Regions from separate parts of the Kitasatospora sp. NPDC028961 genome, predicted to be linked through region 1. Evidence: riboswitches for the same ligand, from Rfam matches in the RefSeq annotation. Region 1 holds a riboswitch; each other region holds the start of a gene.
The links. Region 1 has a riboswitch for cyclic di-AMP ahead of ACZ4UX_RS30885 (transglycosylase family protein). Riboswitches for the same ligand answer to the same signal wherever they lie in the genome.

Region 1 (4,813 bases):
CGTCGAGCGCACCGCCAACTACGTGCGCCCCGACGAGCTGCACCAGGCCTTCAACTTCCAGTACCTGGGCACCTCCTGGGACGCCGCCGAGCTGCGCTCGGTGATCGACCTGTCGCTCGACTCGATGCGCCCGGTCGACGCCCCCGCCACCTGGGTGCTCTCGAACCACGACGTCACCCGGCACAGCACCCGGTTCGCCAACCCGCCGGGCCTGGGCACCCAGATCCGCACCCCCGGCGACCGCGCGCTCGGCCTGCGCCGGGCCCGCGCCGCCACCCTGCTGATGCTCGCGCTGCCCGGCTCGGCGTACGTCTACCAGGGCGAGGAGCTCGGCCTGCCGGACGTCACCGACCTGCCCGACGAGGTCCGCCAGGACCCGTCCTTCTTCCGCAAGGCCGGCCAGGACGGCTACCGCGACGGCTGCCGGGTGCCGATCCCGTGGTCCGGCACCGAGGCCCCGTACGGCTTCGGCCCGACCCCCGGCGGCCCCAGCTGGCTGCCGCAGCCGGCCGAGTGGGCCGGGCTCAGCGTCGAGGCGCAGACCGGTGACCCGACGTCGACCCTGGAGCTCTACCGCAGCGCGCTGGCCATCCGCCGGGAGCAGTCCGGGCTGGGCGCCGGCACCGGGGTCGAGTGGCTGGCGAGCCCCGAGGGCACCCTGGTCTTCCGTCGCGGCTCCTTCGTCTGCACGGTGAACACCACCGCCGAGCCGGTGCGGATACCCGCGCCGGGCCGGCTGCTGCTGTCCTCCGCGGACGCCGCGCCGGAGGCCGCCGACGCCGGCGGCGAAGCGGTTCTCGGACCGGACAGCACCGACTGGTGGGCGGTCTGACGTGGTTGCAATAGGCTCTGGGACCGTGACTACGGCGCGACTATCAGACATCGCGGCGCAGGCGGGGGTCAGCGAAGCCACCGTCTCCCGCGTACTCAACGGCAAGGCGAACGTTTCCGCCGCCACCCGGCAGACCGTGCTGGCGGCGCTGGACGTGCTCGGCTACGAGCGGCCGACCAGGCTGCGCCAGCGCAGTGCGGGACTGATCGGGCTGATCACCCCGGAACTGAGCAACCCGATCTTCCCCGCGCTGGCCCAGGTGATCGAGCAGGTGCTGAGCCGGCACGGGTACACCCCGGTGCTCTGCACCCAGACGCCCGGCGGCTCCACCGAGGACGAACTGGTGGAGATGCTGGTCGACCGGGGCGTGGCGGGCATCGTGTTCGTCTCCGGCCTGCACGCGGACACCACCGCCGACCACGACCGGTACGCCCGGCTGACCGGCCGGCAGGTGCCGTTCGTCCTGATCAACGGCTTCAGCGAGAAGATCGACGCGCCGTTCATCTCGCCGGACGACCGGGCCGCGATGTGGATGGCCGTCCAGCACCTGGCCGAGCTCGGCCACGAGCGGATCGGCCTCGCGGTCGGGCAGAAGCGGTACGTCCCGGTGCTGCGGAAGATCGAGGGCTTCACGGCGGCCCTGCGGGAGGTCCTCGGCCGGACCGAGGAACAGGCCCGGGAGCTCGTCCACCACACGCTGTTCAGCGTGGAGGGCGGGCACGCGGCGGCCGGCGCACTGCTCGACAAGGGCTGTACGGCGATCGTCTGCGGCAGCGACATGATGGCGCTCGGGGCGATCCGCGCGGTGCGCCAGCGGGGGCTGTCCGTTCCGCAGGACGTCTCGGTGGTCGGGTTCGACGACTCGCCGCTGATAGCTTTCACCGAGCCGCCGCTGACCACCATCCGCCAGCCGGTCGAGGCGATGGCCACCGCCGCCGTCGACGCCCTGCTGGAGGAGGTCGGCGCGAACGCCGCCCAGCGCGGTGAGTTCATGTTCCAGCCGGAGCTGGTGATGCGCGGTTCCACGGGCGCCTGCGCCCGCTGAGACGACGACCGGGGCCCCGGAGGACGATCCAGTCCTCCGGGGCCCCGTCCTGTCCGCCCTCAGCCCTCCTGCGCGGTCGGGCGCTGCTGCCCGGTCCGCTGCCCGTCGGCGGCCTCGCCGGTCCGGCTCTCGGTGCGCCGCCCCCGGGCGAGGTAGTCGCGCAGGATCAGCTCCACCGCGTCCTGCGGGTTCCTGGTGCCGGAGAGCATCATCGCGTCGATCGCGAGATTGGCGTCGAGCGTGACGGTGACCTGGGCCATGTGACTCCTCCTCGGGTGCGGAGAAGCAGCATGCCCGCCGGGCCCGGGTTTGGCCATGCCCGGGCCCGCGCCGTCCCGCGCGCGGGCGTGCCGGAGCCCCCGGGGAGGAGCGACCAGACTCCCCCCGGGGGCTGCGGCGGACGGTGCGGACCGCGTGCGGACCGCGCGCGGGATCAGACCCGGCCGGCGAAGTCCGGGGCCCAGTTGGCGATGGTCTGGGTCCGCACGCCCACGCTCGGGTTGGCGGCCTCGACGTACTTGCCGTCGCCGATGTAGAGCGCGACGTGGTAGACGCCCGAGTCCTGGCCGTTGTTGGACCAGAACAGCAGGTCGCCGGCCTTGAGGGCGTCCAGCGAGACGTGGGTGCTGGCGGCGGCCTGGTCGGCGGCGACCCGCGGGACGGAGACGCCCGCGGCGCGCAGCGCGGCCTGGGTCAGGCCGGAGCAGTCCCAACCGCCGTTGCCGGTACCGCCGTAGACGTAGGCCTGGCCGACCTTCGACTGGGCGAAGGAGACCGCGGCGGCCATGCTGCCCGTGGCGGCCTGGGCCGGCGCCTGGGCGGCGGGCTTGGCGGCCGGAGCCTGGGTCTGCGCGGCCGGCTTGGTGGCGGTCGCGGTGGAGCCGTCGGCCTTGCCGGTGGCGCCCGAGGAGCGGTTGAACCAGTCGAAGCCCTGGCCGGACTCGTCCGAGGCCCGGGTCTTCGCGCGGTCGCCCAGGCTCAGGTGCTGGCCCGGGTAGATGACGTGCGGGCCGTCGCCGAGGGTGCCGCGGTTGAGCTCGTAGAGCCGCTCCCAGCCGCCCTGGACGTTGTTCTTGTCGGCGATCGAGGAGAGCCAGTCGCCCGCGACCACGGTGTAGTCGGAGGAGGCCTGCGCGTCCTGGCGGTACTGCTGCCAGTTCCGGCCCTGCGACTGCTGGGCGGAGTCGGCGGTGGCCGGGGCCTCGGCGGCCTTCGGGGCGGCCTTGGGCGCGGCCGGCTTGGCGGCGGGGGCGGGGGTCTGCGCCGGGGCCGGGGTGGCCTTCGGGGCGGCCGGCTTGGCGGCGGTCGCGGTGTCGACGGCGGCCGGGGTGCCGCCCTTGGTCAGACCGGCCTGGACGGAGCAGACGGGCCAGGCGCCGGGGCCCTGGACGGCGAGCACCTTCTCGGCGACCGCGATCTGCTGGTCCTTGGTGGCGAGGTCGGCACGCGCGGCGTAGCTGGTGCCGCCGAACGCCGCCCAGGTGGAGTTGGTGAACTGGAGGCCGCCGTAGAAACCGTTGCCGGTGTTGATGCTCCAGTTGCCGGTGCTCTCGCACTGGGCGACCTTGTCCCAGGTGGCGACCGAGGCGGCCGAGGCGGAGCCGGCGGTGAGGCAGGGGATGGTGAGGCCGATACCGACGACGCCGAGGGTGGCGATCGCTCGGCGGGTGCGGCCGGACAGGCGGGTGCCGTTGGTGGGCAGCATGGTGACGCGGTCCTCTCCCACGCCTGCGAGGTGAGCTGTCGGATTCGGGCTGGAGTTGCCCGGCCGCGCTGTGGACGCGGCTTCACCCCTAGCCCCGAACCGGTACGAACCGGTCCCGGGCGACTTACCTGTGGTTCCCCCGCTCCTGCCGTGGTGCGTTCTGCGCTGCCAGCGCACCCGACGGCAGGACTCGGCGTTGCGGGTGGGCTGGGTCCGTGTGGCCACGAACGGGGAGCACGTTAAGCAGACTTAAGTTCAAACCGCAAACATGTGTGACGGTCATCACAGTTTATGAAGAGCGTGCTGAATGGCTGTCCACCATGATCAGAAATGACCGATTTCGAGCAACGCCCGTCGGAGTCACGGCAACTGCCTATGCTTCAGGGCATCAGGACCGACGCGGCCGTCTGGGGGGAGGGCTTCGCAGCGATGGCCATGGACGAGGGTCCGGAGGCCGGTGCGCCGGCCGAGCGGCCACGTGGGACGCACCGCCGGGCAAAACACCGCAGAGCGGACATCCCGCCCGCCGAGCCCCGAACTCCCCTGCCCCGGCGGACGATGCTGCGCTGGCTCGCCGTCGGCACGGTCTTCGCGGCGGTCGGCGGCGAGGCGCTGCGGCGCTCCCTGGACGGCCGCTCCGCGCCCGTCGCCGCCCCGGAGGACCCCGCCACGGAGCCGGGAGCGGCCGACCCGGCCGCGGCGCACCGGCACGGCGCCGCGTCGCCCTCCGGGACGCCCGGGGGCGCCACCGACGGCGCCCCCGCCGAGGGGGCGGCCGCGCCCGGGCAGCCCACCGCCGGAGCCGCCCCCGCGCCCACCCCCGACCAGGGCGGCCGCCCGTGGTCGGACCAGGCCGGCTGGGGCGGCCGGGTACCCGGACCGCAGAGCGCCGTCCGGATCACCGACCGGGTGCTGCTCGACACCGACGCCGCGATCGGCTCGCTGCTGGTCGAGCCGGGCGGTGCGCTCACCTTCGCCGCCGACCGCAGCCTCACCCTCGCCGCCGCGGGCAACGTCGAGATCCGCGGCACCCTCGCGCTCGCCCCCGAGGGCGCCGCCGTGCACACCGTGCGCTTCCCCGCCGTCGACGAGCGGCGCTTCCGGGGGGACGGCATGAAGGTGGTCGACACCGACGTCGGCCTCTGGGTCACCGGCGCCGGGTACCTGCGGCTGGACGGCGCGGCCAAGACCGCCTGGGTGCGAGCCGACCGGGCACTCGCGGCGGGCGACA
Region 2 (4,813 bases), on a different contig from region 1:
GCGGGCCGTGCTCGGCCCGAACCCGCTGCCGGCGCACACCTCCTACACCGTGACCGACCCGCAGGAGCTGCTGGTCCAGTTGGCGCAGGCGCGTGAGCGCGGCTACGTGGTGGACGACCAGGAGCAGGAGATCGGGGTGCGCTGCATCGCGCTCGCGGTACCCGGCGCGCCGACGCCGACGGCGCTCTCCGTCTCCGGCCCGGAGGCCCGGATCCGGGCACTGGAGGAGCAGGCCGGCGCGGCCTCGCTCGTCCCCGTGATGCACCAGATCGCGGCCCGGCTGGGGCAGGTCCTCGCCCCCTGACGGGCACTCACCGCTCCTGCCGCGCGGGGAAGGACGGGCGGCCTCCGGCGCGCCGTTCCGCCGTTCGGACGGCCCGAGGGCGGGGTGCGACGAGGACGGCGAGCCGGTCGGTCACGCTGGTGCCGACGCGGCCCGCAACGGTGCGGGCCGCCGGAACGCAGAGGGCAGGGTGAGCGACGATGTCGCGCAGAAGGTCCGTACGGAGTCTCCTCGGCAGGACACTGACGGTGGCGTGCGCGGTGACCGCGCTGGCCGCCGGATCCGCGGGGGCCGCCTGCCCGGGCGCCGATCCCGCGGTCGGGGACGCCCCGGCGGCGGAGGTCGCGCCGCTCGCGGTGCCGGCCCCGTCGAACTCCGACCTGGAGGTGGTCCGGCTCGACCCGGACCCCGTCGTGCCGGAGGGCATGGTCACGTTGCACGCCTTCATCGGCAACCGCGGCCCGGACAAGACGGCCTCGCCGTTCACCGTGGTGGTCACCCTGCCGGAGGGCGTCACGCCGAAGGAGCCGTTCTACCCGGAGAACTGCACCGTGTTCCAGAACGGCCACCGGGTGCGCTGCCACTTCCCCGCCGGCCTGCCGAACCTCGACAGCGCCACGGCACTGATCCCGCTGAAGGTCGGCGCCAACGTCCCCTACGGCGAGCTGAACGGCGGCTACGTCGCCGTCAGCAGTGCGGACGACCGGAACCCGGACAACAACAAGCTGCCGTTCACGATGCGCATCATCGAGCCCCCCGACGACCTCTGACCGGGCCGGACCGGCCGTACCGCGCTGGGCCTCGACGGCTCAGCGCGGTACGGCTGTCCTGATCCGGACCGGGCCGGGTGCGTTCCGGTCCGGACCGGGCGCCGATCGGCCTAGCGGTAGACCCGGACGTAGTCCGCGGCGAAGGTGATCGGGGCCGTGCCCTGCGGCGCGGCGTGGTACTGCCCGGCGCTCAGGGACAGGTTGAGGATCAGGTACGCGGACCAGTTGGCGCCGACGCCCTTGCCGTCCGAGAAGACCTTCGTGCCGTTGACGTACCAGTCGACCGAGGTGGCGCCGTAGTGGGTGCCGATGGTGACCCAGCCGTCCTTCGCGATCGCCTTGGCGTCGGTGTAGTACAGGTGGCCCGGGTTGACGTGGTTGGTCAGCTCCAGCAGGTTCGGGTTGTCGGGGTGGTACTCGAAGGAGTCGATCTCCCCGTTGCCGTTCTTCCAGGTCCACAGGGCCGGCCAGGCGCCCGTACCGGCCGGGAGCTTGACCCGGGTCTCGGCGTAGTCGCCGGTCTTCACCTGGAAGCCCTCGCTGGAGTACTCGGTGGTGAGCAGCCCGGTGTCCCAGGACTTCTTGCCGTTCTCCAGCGTGTTGGCGCCCGGCTTGGCGGTGAACGTGGCGACGCCGCCGGCCACCGAGACGTTGTTCTTGTTCAGCCAGTCGAGCTTGTTGTCGTCCGGGTTGTGGTTGCCGTAGTGGTAGGCGCTGCTCTTGTCACCCGTCCAGCGCGAGCCGTAGGCGATCGGGCCGTTGAACTCGTCCGACCAGGTCAGCGACTTCCCGGCGACCGGGGCGCCGGTCGCGGGCGTCGTGGGGGCCGGGGCGGTGGGCGACGGCGTCGCGGTCGCGGTGGGCGACGGCGTCGGGGTGGGGTTGGGGGTGGGGGTGGCGGTCGGGCTCGGGGCGGGGGCGACGGTCGGGTCGGAGACCGCGAGCTGGCGCGAGGGCAGGTTGTGCCAGGTACCGCCGAGGTCCTGCCAGAAGCCGAACTGGGTGTACGTCCCGGCGGGCAGGGTGCGGGCACCGGTGGTGATCGACAGGCCGCTGGGGCAGATCTGCGCGTTGGAGACGTTGCCGGGGAAGTCGAGGTTGCGCCCGGCCGCGTCGCGGACGCCGACGCCGACGGTCCTGGCCGTGAAGCAGGACGAGGAGTGGACGGTCAGCGCGGCCGTGGTGGCCTTGCCCGCGACCATGGTGGCCGGGGCGAGCCTGTCCTGGGTGACGGTCGGCGCGGTGGCCGCCTGGGCGCCGCTGAGCGCCGGGACGCCGAGCAGGCCGGCGCCGCTGATGGCGAGCGCTCCGGTGGCGGCGAAGGCGGCCTTGCGGCCTCGGTGGGCGGGGCGGGCGTGGCGCGGGGTCGCGCGCCGGGCAGGCTTCTGCATGGCGGTGTCCTCTGTAGACGCCTGCGAGGTGAGCTGTCGGGTTCGGGCTGAGGTTGCCCGGCCGCCTGTGGGAGCGGCTTCACCCCTAGCCTCGGTCCGCACGCGCGAGCGCGTGGGCCGGGCACTGACCTGGGTCCCCCGCTCCCGTCCGCTGCGGTGCTCGAATGCCGACCGGCGGGTGGACAGGACTCGGCGTCCCGACGGCGGGGTCCGCGAAGACGGACTCGTGCAGGCTAGGCAGGCCGCTCGAATGTCGACAAGCCGACGGGGGGCGTTGTCGCGCAGCTCACAGTGGGAGCCGTCCGGAGTGGATCAAGTCACCGGGGAAGTTGATCAGTTGGAGGCGGGGCGGGGCGTGGGGCGCGGCCGGGGCGGCCGACGGGGTCGGCGGCGGGCCGGCGAGCGGGTGGCGGAGGTCCGGCCGGGGTGGGCGCGGCGCCGGGGCGGGCGCGGCGCCGGCCCGGTGTCCGCTCCGTGGCCGGGTGCCCGCATGTCCGCCGCGAAGGTCGGCCGGTCGGATAGGTTGGGAGTCCAGCCGTACCGCACAGACGAGAGACGAGGACCCGCTCCGCCATGACCGCGCCCCTGCCCGCCTTCGCCGGCCGTACCTACCTCTTCCAGGTCGACAACGGCGCGGCCTTCCGCAACGCCTACTCGCCCGACGGCAAGCGGCTGCGCTGGGAGGGCCTCGGCGAGTCGGCGGGCCAGTGGGAGGACGTCGCGCTGCACATCGCCGAGATCGGGCCGGAGCTGTACTTCGTCAGCTGGACCGAGCAGAGCGGCATCACCGTCAGCCACGTGATGGACCTCGGCAGGCTGACGGTGCGCGCGTTCTGGACGTACGAGGGCGAGGGCGGCCGGGTCGGCGAGCTGCACACCGGGACGCTGGAGCCGGTGGCCTGAGGCCGGTCCGGGGCCGCCGGTGACCGGGCGTCCTGGTGACCTGGCGTCCTGGTGACCTGGCGCGCTGGTATCCGGGCGTTCTGGCCGGGCGGGCGGGCCCGGCGGCGGTCAGACCGTGTGGCTCGGCACCTTGAGGTGCTGGGAGAGCCACTCCAGCGAGGACGGCAGCAGCCTGCTCCAGGTCTCGAAGTTGTGGCCGCCGGTCTTCATCATGCTGTAGGAGACCTTCATGGGCGCGTGCGCGGCGGCCACGAAGGCCTCGGTGTCCCGGCGGTAGTCGCCGTCGCCCTCCCTGGTCCCGGCCAGCAGGACGGACACCTCGGGCTGCGGCAGGTTCTTCAGCCGCCACATCAGGTCCGCCTCGTTGCGACGCTGCTGGCTGCCCCGGAAGAGGTCGCCGGTGGTCGGGTCGTCGGCGGCCTGGTAGTAGCCGGAGAGCGAGACGGCGGTCGGGAAGACCTCCGGATGCCGCATGGCGAGCTTGAGGGCGCAGTAGCCGCCGGTCGAGTTGCCCATGAAGCCCCAGGCCTGCGGGTCCGAGGAGACCCGGTAAGTCGCCTGGATCGCGGCCGGGACGTCCTTGGTGAAGTACGTCTCCGACTGCGCGCCGCCCGGGATGTCCTCGCACTCGGTGTCCTGCGGGAGTGCGGGCGAGGGGCGCATCAGCACCATCACGGTCGGCTGCATCCGACCCTCCTGGAGCAGCTTGAGCGCCGCGCCCGGGTAGTTCAGCCGGGTCACCAGGTTCTTCGCGATCCCGGGGAAGCCGGTGCTCACGATCACCGCCGGGAACTGCTTCTGCGCGTACTCCGGCTGGAAGTACTGCGGCGGCAGGTAGACGTACCCGTCGGTGGAGAGCCGGGTGCCGGCGCCGTCGATCCGGACCTCGCGGATCTCGCCGGACTGCTTGGGGTCGCGACCGAGCGCCCCGCCGCCCTGGACCGACGCGTGCCCGATGGTCTCCACCTGGAGGCGCCCGGAGGCGTCCGCCTTGTTCTGGATGACGACCGGGCCGTTGTCGCCGGTGCCGAGCAGATCGTCCCAGCTGCTGTAGAAGGCGAAGTAGTTGTTGGCCACCAGGCCCAGCGCGGCGAGCACGGTGAGCTGGGTGGCGAGCAGCGCGCCGATCCGGCCGAGCACCGCCTGCCAGGTCGTCTTCGACAGTCTCGGCCACAGCCAGACCGTGCCGGCCATCATCACGACGGCGATCAATACGGTCAGCGCCAGCACCTTGTGGCTCGTCAGACCCATGTCCTACTTGCTCCCACGCCTCGAACTCCCCCGTCCCCGTTGGCAGGACAACTGTCAGGACAACCGGAACGGCCGCCCCGGTTCCCCCGTCCACCACGGAAGCCAGCACCGAGGCGCGATCAACAACCCTAGCGGCCCGCCGGGCCCCCGTGGACCCGCCGACCAGCGGGTATGGCGGCCGGGGCAGTGCCGGGACGCCGGGAGAACGGGCCGGC
Region 3 (4,813 bases), on a different contig from region 1:
GTTGGTGACGAACAGGTCGTCGCCGACCAGCTGGACCTTGTCGCCCAGCTTGACGGTCATGGCCTTCCAGCCGTCCCAGTCCGACTCGTCCAGCGGGTCCTCGATGGAGACCAGCGGGTACGCGGCGACGAGCTCGGCGTAGTACTCGATGAGCTCGGCAGCGGAGAGCGCCTTGCCCTCGAACTGGTAGGCACCGTCCTGGTAGAACTCGGAGGCGGCGACGTCCAGGGCGAGCGCGATGTCCCGGCCGGGCACGTAACCGGCCTTCTGGATGGCCTCGGTGATGAGGTCCAGGGCCTCGCGGTTGCTGTCCAGGTTCGGCGCGAAGCCGCCCTCGTCGCCGAGGCCGGTGGACAGGCCGCGCTCCTTCAGCACGCCCTTGAGGGTGTGGTAGACCTCGACGCCCCAGCGGACGGCCTCGGAGAAGGACTCCGCGCCGATCGGAGCGATCATGAACTCCTGGATGTCGACGTTGGAGTCCGCGTGCGAGCCACCGTTGAGGATGTTCATCATCGGGACGGGCAGGACGTGGGCGTTCGGGCCGCCCAGGTAGCGGAACAGCGGCAGGTCGCTGGCCTCGGAGGCGGCGTGCGCCACGGCGAGGGAGACGCCCAGGATCGCGTTGGCGCCGAGCGAGGACTTGTCCGGCGTGGCGTCCAGGTCGAGCATGGCCTGGTCGATCAGGCGCTGCTCGGTGGCGTCGTAGCCGACCAGCTCGGGGCCGATCTGCTCGATGACGGCCAGGACGGCCTTCTCCACGCCCTTGCCGAAGTAGCGGTTCTTGTCACCGTCGCGAAGCTCCAGCGCCTCGAAGGCACCGGTGGAGGCACCCGACGGGACAGCGGCACGGCCGGTGCTGCCGTCGTCGAGGCCGACCTCGACCTCGACCGTGGGGTTGCCACGCGAGTCGAGAATCTCACGGGCTACGACGACATCGATGGACGGCACGAGGCATCTCCTAGCGGAAGCAGGTTCGGCTGACGATGGGTGCTGTCGGCCGGATGGTTGCGGAGTCGTTACGACCAGAGCCTAACCGCACGGGCTCCCGGGACCACGTCGACCTCGGTCCCGTCTCAGCGTGTGGCCGGGCTACCCACCGGTAGTTCACCTGGTTGTCCCACGAAATGCGGCCGGATGCGGACGAAGGGGGCCGAACCGGCCCCCTTCGTGGCGTCACCGCACGGGGAGTCACCACACGGGCGGTCAGCCGAGGTCGAGCTGCTGGCCCGGGAGGATCAGGTTGGGGTCGGTGCCGACGGTGCCGCGGTTGCCGTCGTACAGCGTCTGCCAGCCGCCCTCGACGCCCTGGGCGGCGGCGATCGTCGACAGGGTGTCACCGGACTGGACGGTGTAGCCGTGCCCGGTGCGCTGCTGGGCGGCGGGAGCGGCCGCGGCCGGGGCGCCGTGGGCGGCGGCGGGGCGGCTGTCCTGGCCCGCGTACCCGCTCGTCTGCTGGGCGGCCTGCTGACCGGCGTACTGCTGGTAGACGCTCTGGTGGCTGGTCCAGTACCAGGCGCCGTCGCTCTGGTACCAGAAGACCTTCGCGTCGGCGTCCCAGCCGGGCTGGCCGGCGAAGCCCGGAGCCCGGTCGTCCTGCTGGGCGGGCTGCTGGGCGGCGGGCTTCGGGGCCTGCTGCTGGGCCGGCTTCTGGGCGGGCTTCTGCGCCGGCTTCGGCGCGGGCTTCGACTGGGCCGGCTTGGCGGCGGCCGTCGGCTCGGCGTCCGAGGAGGTGTCGACCGAGGCCGCGGCCCCGCCCTTGGCCAGGCCCGCCTTCTGGGAGCAGACCGGCCAGGCGCCCGGCCCCTGCGAGGCGAGGACCTTCTCGGCGACCGAGATCTGCTGCGCCCGGCTGGCCTGGTGGGCCTGCGGCGCGTACGAGGTGCCGCCGAACGCCTTCCAGGTGCTGGAGGTGAACTGGAGGCCGCCGTAGAAGCCGTTGCCGGTGTTGATGCCCCAGTTGCCGCCGCTCTCGCACTGGGCGACCGCGTCCCAGGTCGAGGCCGGGGCGGCCGAGGCGCCGGTGGCGGTGAGGAGCGGCAGGGCGAGTCCGACGCCGGCCACGCCGGCAACGGCGATGGCCTTCTCGGTCTGGGTGCGACGACGGTGACGGCCGGTTCCGACGAAGAGCATGGGGAAGTCCCTCTCCGCACGCCTGCGAGGTGAGCTGTCGGGTTCGGACCGGGAGGTGGCCCGGCCGCACGACGCGGACGCCTTCTGCCCGCGCGGGCGGCTTCACCCCAAGCCGTGGGGGACGGCAACAAACCTGGTTCCCCCGCCCCTGCCCAAGGGTTCTGGTCGGTTTCCCGTAACGCGGCGGGCAGGATTCGGCGTTCCGCGCACGAGGTCCGCAGCTGCGAACTCCAGGGAGGGTAGACAGATCCTCACATCAATAACAAGCTCATATCGCAGGTATCACACATAAATTACGGCGCGTGGCCGATCGCCTACCAACGACAGGGCTATGTCCGGTTTGATGCTGATTCATACCCGCTGCGAAGGCGTGTCGGCGACACCCCGTCAGCGTGTCGAGGTCTCGGCGCGACGAGATCGAGACACCGCCGGGGGTCGCCGGACGGATTTGCTCAGAGCCCGTCCACCGGTACCGCGGAGGGCTTCTCGGGGGTGAATTCCACCGGGAGATCGCGCAGTCCACGCATGATCAGGCCACCGCGCCAGCGGAGCTCCTCCGGGTTGGCGGCGAGTCGCAGATCGGGCAACCGGGTGAGCAGGGTGGTGAGCGCCGCGCGCCCCTCCAACCGGGCCAGCGGAGCACCGATGCAGTAGTGGATGCCGTGCCCGAAGCCGAGGTGCGGGTTGTCCGTCCGGGCCAGGTCGAGGGTGTTCTCGTCGGCGAACCGCGCCGGGTCCCGGTCCGCCGCCGCGAGCACCACCAGCACCGGATCGCCGACCGGGATGTCCACGCCGCCGATGGTCAGCGGGCTGGTCGCGAACCGCCAGGTGGCGAGCTCCACCGGACCGTCGTAGCGCAGGAGTTCCTCGATACCGGTCTCCAGCAGCGCGGTCTCGCCGCGGGCGATCGAGTCCTGGAGCAGCGCCCGCTGCCCGGGGTTGCGCAGCAGGGCGTAGGTGCCGTTGCCGATCAGGTTCACGGTCGTCTCGAACCCGGCGAAAAGGAGGATGAAGGCCATCGCCGCGGCCTCGTTCTCGGTCAGGTGCTCACCGTGGTCGCTGGCCCGGATCAGCCCCGAGATGAGGTCGTCGCCGGGATCGGCCCGCTTGCGGTGGATCAGCTCCGCCAGGTAGGCGCGCATCCGCTTGACGGCGCGTCCCACCCCGCCGCGCTGCCCGCTGCCGTGGCGGATCATCATGCCCGCCCAGTCCCGGAAGTCGTCCTGGTCCTCGGCCGGCACGCCGAGCAGGTCGCAGATCGCGTAGATCGGCAGCGGGAAGGCGAACTCGTGGATCAGGTCCGCGGAGCCGCGCTCCGCGAAGCCGTCGATCAGCCGGTCGGTGAGCTGCTGCACCCGGGGCTCGAACTCCGCCACCCGGCGCGGTGTGAACGCCTTCGAGACCAGCCGGCGCAGCCGGGTGTGGTCCGGCGGGTCGATGTTCAGCAGGTGGGTCATCAGATTGGCCTGGCGCTCGCCGGGGATGCCGACCCGGCCGCTGCGGTGGGCGTGCCCGCTGTGATGGGCCGGGTTCTTCGAGAGCCGGCTGTCGGCGAGCGCCTGCCGGGCGTCCGCGTACCTGGTCACCAGCCAGGCCTCGACCCCGCTCGGCAGGGTGGTGCGATGCACCGGTTCGTGCTCCCGCAGCCACGCGTACGCCGGGTACGGGTCGGCGGCGAACTCCCAGGTGAAGAGCGGCGGGCGGGCTGAATCGGGCTGAACTGGCATGTGTCGACCGTATCCGGTGGGGAACCCCGGCGCGGCAGGCGTGAGCCTGGTCACCTGAGGGGTAATCCCTGTTGCGGAGGGTCAGGACCTGCCTACGATCCTCCGCAAGCAAAATGCGTGGGCGCCGGTGCGGAGCCGCCCACAGGGAGGAGCGCACCATGCGGGTCACCGGGGCAGTCGTGGTCATCGCCGTACTCGCCGGCGGGTCGGGAGCCGGCCTCGCCCGCCGGTTCACCGCTGCGGGCGCCTCCGGCGTCCTCATCGCCGACCAGCAGGTCGGCATCGCCGAGGACCTCGCCACCGAACTCGACCGGCCGGGCTGCCCGGTCGTCGGCGTCTGCGGCGACATCCGCCGCCCGAGCGACATCGCCGCCCTGGTCGACACCACCGAGAAGCACCTCGGCCCGATCGACCTGTTCTGCGTCGCCGGGCCGGGCGGCGAGCGCGTCGTCTCCCTCGCCGAGCTGCCGGACCACCTCGACCTGGAGCGGCTGGCCGAACTGCTCGCCCTGGTCGGCGAGGCGATCGCCGAGGTCGTCGACGAGGTGGTCCCGGTGCAGCGCCGGGCGGTGGAGGACGTGGCGGCGGTCTGACGGGGGCGCGGCGGGTCGCGGTGCGGGCGCCGTGCCCGGGCGGCGGTCGCGGTGCGGGCGTGCCCGGGCGGCGGTCGCGGTGCGGGCGTGCCCGGGCGGGGCCGCTCGGGGCTACTCGGGCTTGAGCCCTTCGGCGGCGCGCACGGCGTCCCGGTAGCCGCGGGCGGCCGCCCGGAGCGCGGCGTCCACGTCCACCCCCGCGTCGAACGCCCGCTGCGCCACCGCGAGCAGCAGCCGGCCCGCCGACTCCGCCGTGAGCTCCGCGGGCAGCTCGTAGGCCGCGTCCGGCACACCGGTGAAGCCCGCCCGGCGCACCCGGGACACCAGCTTCGCCGCGTACGCCAGCGCGGGAAGACCGGCCGG
Region 4 (4,813 bases), on a different contig from region 1:
GAAGATCACCAGGTCTCCCGGTCGCGCGTCGGAGATGCTGACCCGCCGGCCGGCGTACGCCTGGGCCTGCGAGGTGCGCGGCAGGGTCACTCCGGCCTGCCGCCAGCTCCAGTACATCAGACCGGAACAGTCGAACGCGCGGGGCCCGGCGGATCCGTACACATAGGGCGAACCGATCATCCGCACGGCGGCGGCCAGCGCGGCCGCGCCGCGTTCGGAGGCGGGCGGGGCCGTGCCCAGGTCGAGGCGGTCGGTGCCGCGGGTGGCCCGCTGCTCGGCCTCGCGGGCGTCCTGGGCCACCATCCGGGCCCGCTCGCCCGCCCCCAGGCTGTTGAGCAGCCGCTGCGCCTTGGCCAGCCGCTGCTGGATCTGCTGCTTGCTCTCGGCCAGGGCCCGGCGGGTCTCCTCCAGCTCGGAGAGCTTCATCGAGGCCTCCGTCCGGCGCTGGTCGAGCCGGCGCTGACGGGCCACCACCTCGTGCAGCGTCTCGTTCTGCCGCTCGGCGGCCTGGTCCAGGCTGCGGGCCTTGGAGAGGTAGCCCTCCGGGTCGGTGGAGAGCATCAGCTGGACGGTCTGCGCCATCCCGCCGCCCCGGTACTCGGCGCCGGCCACGGTGGCGAGGTCGCCGCGGAGCTCGTTGAGCTCGCCCTGGGCGACGGCGACCTGCTGCTGGAGCGTGCCGGTCTCGTGCTGGAGGCGCTGCTGGACGTCCAGGGCGGCGTTGTACTTCTCCGAGGCCTGCTCGGCCTCGTCGTACAGCTGTTCCACCTGCGCCTTGACGTCCTTGCGGTTCGACGGCCCGTCCGGCGTGCCCGGGGCGGCCTGGGCGGCACCCCCCGTGGCCACCCCCAGCGCGGTGGTGGCCGCGGCGGTCAGCACCAGCGCACGGGCGAACGCGCCCGGCAGGGGGGAACGGCGGTGCACGGCCATACGACGGTAACTCCGATCCTGCGACCCGGCCCCGCCGCCGCACCGGTGCGGGCGGCTGTCGAGCGGGAGTCCGGTGGCAGACGTTAGCGAGTCCGGGCGAGCGAGTCCAAACCCCTCCCAACCCGAATATTTGACCCGCAATCGGACATCAGCACGGTCCGGCATGAAAGCCGCAGGCCCGGCCTCCCGCGAGGGGAGACCGGGCCTGCGGGAGCAGACGTCGGATCAGACGCGCACGATGGCCGAGATCGGCAGCATGCTGGCGGTCTCGTACCGGACGTTCGCGCCGGGCTTCGGCGCGTGGATGACCTGGCCGCCGCCCACGTAGAGCGCGACGTGGCTGCGGTCCGCACGGTAGATGATCAGGTCGCCGGGCTGGGCGTTGGCGATGTTGGTGCCCACGTTGGTACCGGCGGTGGCCTGGGACTGCGAGGTGCGCGGCAGCGACACGTCCGCCTGGGCGTAGGCCCAGCTGGTCAGGCCGGAGCAGTCGAAGGAGCTCGGACCGGCCGCGCCGTAGACGTACGGGGCGCCCAGCTTGCTCTCCGCGGCGGCGATCGCGGCGGCGGCGCGCGAGCCGTTGGCGGCGGGCGCGGACGGCGCGGCGGCCGCGGGCTTGGCGGCCGGCGAGGACGGGGCGGGCAGCTGGTCGCGGGTGTTGTCGCGGGAGGCGCGGTCGGCATCCGCCTTGGACTTGGCCTCGGCCTTGGCGGCGTCCGCCTTGGCCTTTGCCTCGGCGGCGGCCTTCTCCTCGGCCGCGCGCATCGCCTGGCGCTCCTGCTCGGACAGCGAGTTGTACAGGTCCTGGGCCTTGGCCAGCTTGCCCTGGACCTCCTCCTTGGAGGCCTTCAGCTGCTGGGTGGTGGCTTCGAGCTCGCCGAGCTTGCCCTGGGCCTCGTTGCGGTCCTGGTCGAGCCTGCGCTGCTGCTCCTGGAGGTCCTTCAGCGCGCCGGACTGCGTGCTGCCGGCCTGGTTGATGGCACCGGCCTGGCTGAGGAAGCTGTCCGGGCTGGACGAGAGCATCAGCTGCACGGTCGGCGATATGCCGCCGTTGCGGTACTGCTCGCCGGCGATCTCGGCGAGACCGCCCTGGGCCTCGGTCACCGCGGCCTGCTGACGGGCCACCTTGTCCTGCAGCTCACCGACCTGCTTCTGCAGCTCCTGCTGCTTGGCCTGGGCGCCGTTGAGCTTCTCGGTGGCCTGCTCGGCCTGCTCGTTGAGCTGGTCGATCTGCTCCTTGACCTGATCCTTGGTCGGCGTCGGGTCGGCGTGGGCGCCGGACTGCGCGGAGAGCGCGACCGCCGCAGCAGCGACACCGGTCAGAATCGAGACCCGGGCGCGGCCGGCGGGCTTGGGACGACGATGGGACGCCACGAAGGCGGACTCCTTCTTCCTACGTCCGCCTACCGGGTGAGCTGACGGGTTCGGGCCGGAAGCGTGCCCTACGACGCCTCACCGACCGCACGACGGTCGACCTGGCGCCGATTCACCCCGGAGGAACATGGTTCCCCGGCTCCGTTCCACAGCGCCCCCGACTACTGGACTCCCCGACGGGCAGATGCTCTGCCCCGCTGCTTCACGAACTCGGCGGTAAACCTCCGCCGCCACCCCTGCTGGGTGATCGACTGTGCGGTGGTTCGAGGCATGACCCTAGTAACAGAACCGTGATCCGTTCAAATCCTTGTCAGAAAAATGCCGGAAGAATATCCAAGTTCATTTGTGAATATGACCGGGTGTGATCACGCGCCCACATGGAGCTGATCGTTTGTCATGATGCGGCCGCAGACACCGACGCCACCCCCGGTTCCGGGGGTGGCGCGGATCACAGGGCCGGATCCCGGCCCGTGGGCATGTCGGTCCGTCAGACCCGGCGGATCGCGTTGATCGGCATCGCGTCGGCCTTCATCACCTTCACCACGTCACCGGTGTGCGGCGCGTGGACCACCATCCCGTTGCCGATGTACATCCCGACGTGGCTGCGGTCCGGGCGGTAGATGATGAGGTCGCCCGGCTGGGCGTCGGCCAGCGAGGCCACCTTCGAGCCGTAGTTGGCCTGCGCCTGCGAGGTGCGCGGCAGCGAGACGCCGGCCTTCGCGTACGACCAGACCATCAGACCGGAGCAGTCGAAGGAGTTCGGGCCGACCGCGCTCCAGACGTACGGCGAACCCTGCTTGCTCATCGCGTTGGCGACGGCCTGCCCGGCGAAGCCGCTGCCCTGCGGCAGGCTGCTCAGGTCGGTGCGCTCGCTGCCGCGCGAGGCCCGGTCGGCCTGCTGCTGGGCGGCCTTCAGCGCGGCCCGGTCGGCGGCGCTGAGCGAGTTCAGCAGATCCTGGGCTTCCTTGAGCTTCTTGTTGACCTCGGCCTTGGACTGGTTCAGGTCCTTGGTCGTGCTGTCCAGCGAGGCGAGGACGGCGGCCGCCTCGGCCTTCTGCTGGTCCAGCCGGCGCTGCTGGTCCTGCAGGCCCTTGAGCGCCTCGGTCTGGCTGGAGCTGGCCTGCTGGACGCTGGCGGCCTTGTCCAGGTAGCCGGACGGGTCGGAGGCGAGCATCAGCTGGACGGACGGGTCGATGCCGCCGGTCCGGTACTGCTCGGCCGCCACCTCGGCCAGCCCGCCCTGAAGCTGGGTCATCTGGTCCTGGCCGCGAGCCACCTGGTCCTGGAGCTGGTCCGCCTGCTTGCGCAGCTGGTCCGCCCGCTCCTTGGCACCGTTGAACTTCTCGGTGGCCTGCTCGGCCTCCTCCTGCAGCTGGTCGACCTGCGCCTTCACGTCCTCCTTCTTGGGGGACGGGCTGGGCGCGGCGTGAGCGCTGACCTGGGCCGAGAGGGCGACCGCGGTCGCAGCGGCAGCGGTCAGCACGGTGACCCGTGCACGGCTCGACTGCTTGGGACGGCGGTGGGTGGCCAAGTGACCGGCTCCTTCTTCCAACGGACTCACCCGAACGAGTGAGAATCCGGAAAATAGGTTTGACGCCAGACCCTAGTGAAGATCCACGCTTTGCGCCACTCCCCCGATGGCGTGAACTCCCGCTCCCCGCCATGACTTCACGGGATCCACACATCCCCGCAAACCGGGCGCTGACCAGGCGTCATCTCCTGCCGGCCGGCCCCCGGCCGAGGTCAGGGCCGGGCCAGTCGGTTCAGCAGCAGCACCGAGGCTACAGGGCGCGCGCCCGCCTTCCGCACGCCCTCCGCGACCTCCCGGTCGGTGGAGACCACCACCACCGGCCGGCCCTGCGGCTCGGCCCGCACCAGGCGGCGGATCAGTTCGTCGGCGGTCTCCCCGGTCCGGCTGAACCGCACCCGGACCCCGCGCGGCGGCGCCAGGATCACCGGCACGTCGAGGTCCTGGCCGTCGAACACGCAGGTCACCTCCGCCTGCGTGCGCTGGGCCAGCATCGCCAGCCCGCCCAGCAGCCGGATCCGCTGCTGCTCCAGCGGGAGCGCCGGGTAGCCGGTCTTGGTCACGTTGTAGCCGTCCACCACCAGGTGGACCTGCGGGATCGCCAGCAGCTGGTCCAGCAGCGCCGGGTCGTCCTCGGCCAGCCCGCGCCGCGCCACGTCGTGCGGCGAGGCCGAACCCGGCACCACCGCCTCGACCAGGTCGGCCGGGCGGATCTGGGAGACCGGCAGGGCCAGCTCCCGCTGGAGCCCCTGCGCCGACTGCAGCACGGTGTCCAGCAGCAGCCGCAGCCGCATGTCCTCGACGCTGCGCCCCTCGCGGGCCGAACGGCGGCCCTGCTCGGCGGCGTTCTCCAGCTCGGAGATCCGGTGCCGCAGCCGCCGCGCCTCGCTCTCGGCGGCGCCGCGCTCGACGCCCGTCTGCGCCTTCAGGGCCTCCAGCTCCCCGGTGACCCGGCGCGTCTCGGCCTGGGCCCGCCGGGTG

Region 2: another riboswitch for cyclic di-AMP. It lies ahead of ACZ4UX_RS27565 (glycoside hydrolase family 16 protein); the one in region 1 lies ahead of ACZ4UX_RS30885 (transglycosylase family protein).
Region 3: another riboswitch for cyclic di-AMP. It lies ahead of ACZ4UX_RS24090 (transglycosylase family protein); the one in region 1 lies ahead of ACZ4UX_RS30885 (transglycosylase family protein).
Region 4: another riboswitch for cyclic di-AMP. It lies ahead of ACZ4UX_RS08440 (C40 family peptidase); the one in region 1 lies ahead of ACZ4UX_RS30885 (transglycosylase family protein).

Annotation. Positions count from the first base shown of each region.
Region 1 covers NZ_JBVHVO010000028.1:16,682-21,494, reverse strand. The annotation lists gene ACZ4UX_RS30900 (glycoside hydrolase family 13 protein) at 1-832, shown strand, start outside; gene ACZ4UX_RS30895 (LacI family DNA-binding transcriptional regulator) at 858-1,877, shown strand; gene ACZ4UX_RS30890 (hypothetical protein) at 1,937-2,137, opposite strand; gene ACZ4UX_RS30885 (transglycosylase family protein) at 2,311-3,603, opposite strand; cyclic di-AMP (ydaO/yuaA leader) riboswitch at 3,590-3,714, opposite strand; gene ACZ4UX_RS30880 (DNA polymerase III subunit gamma/tau domain-containing protein) at 4,141-4,813, shown strand, end outside.
Region 2 covers NZ_JBVHVO010000021.1:29,516-34,328, reverse strand. The annotation lists gene ACZ4UX_RS27575 (IclR family transcriptional regulator) at 1-304, shown strand, start outside; gene ACZ4UX_RS27570 (hypothetical protein) at 484-1,053, shown strand; gene ACZ4UX_RS27565 (glycoside hydrolase family 16 protein) at 1,164-2,444, opposite strand; cyclic di-AMP (ydaO/yuaA leader) riboswitch at 2,449-2,613, opposite strand; gene ACZ4UX_RS27560 (MoaF-related domain-containing protein) at 3,018-3,347, shown strand; gene ACZ4UX_RS27555 (alpha/beta hydrolase) at 3,456-4,598, opposite strand.
Region 3 covers NZ_JBVHVO010000015.1:45,673-50,485, forward strand. The annotation lists gene eno (phosphopyruvate hydratase) at 1-948, opposite strand, end outside; gene ACZ4UX_RS24090 (transglycosylase family protein) at 1,204-2,130, opposite strand; cyclic di-AMP (ydaO/yuaA leader) riboswitch at 2,136-2,308, opposite strand; gene ACZ4UX_RS24095 (cytochrome P450 family protein) at 2,583-3,857, opposite strand; gene ACZ4UX_RS24100 (SDR family NAD(P)-dependent oxidoreductase) at 4,016-4,450, shown strand; gene ACZ4UX_RS24105 (nucleoside triphosphate pyrophosphohydrolase) at 4,562-4,813, opposite strand, start outside.
Region 4 covers NZ_JBVHVO010000003.1:216,284-221,096, forward strand. The annotation lists gene ACZ4UX_RS08435 (C40 family peptidase) at 1-930, opposite strand, end outside; gene ACZ4UX_RS08440 (C40 family peptidase) at 1,156-2,304, opposite strand; cyclic di-AMP (ydaO/yuaA leader) riboswitch at 2,315-2,468, opposite strand; gene ACZ4UX_RS08445 (C40 family peptidase) at 2,792-3,835, opposite strand; gene ACZ4UX_RS08450 (NYN domain-containing protein) at 4,048-4,813, opposite strand, start outside.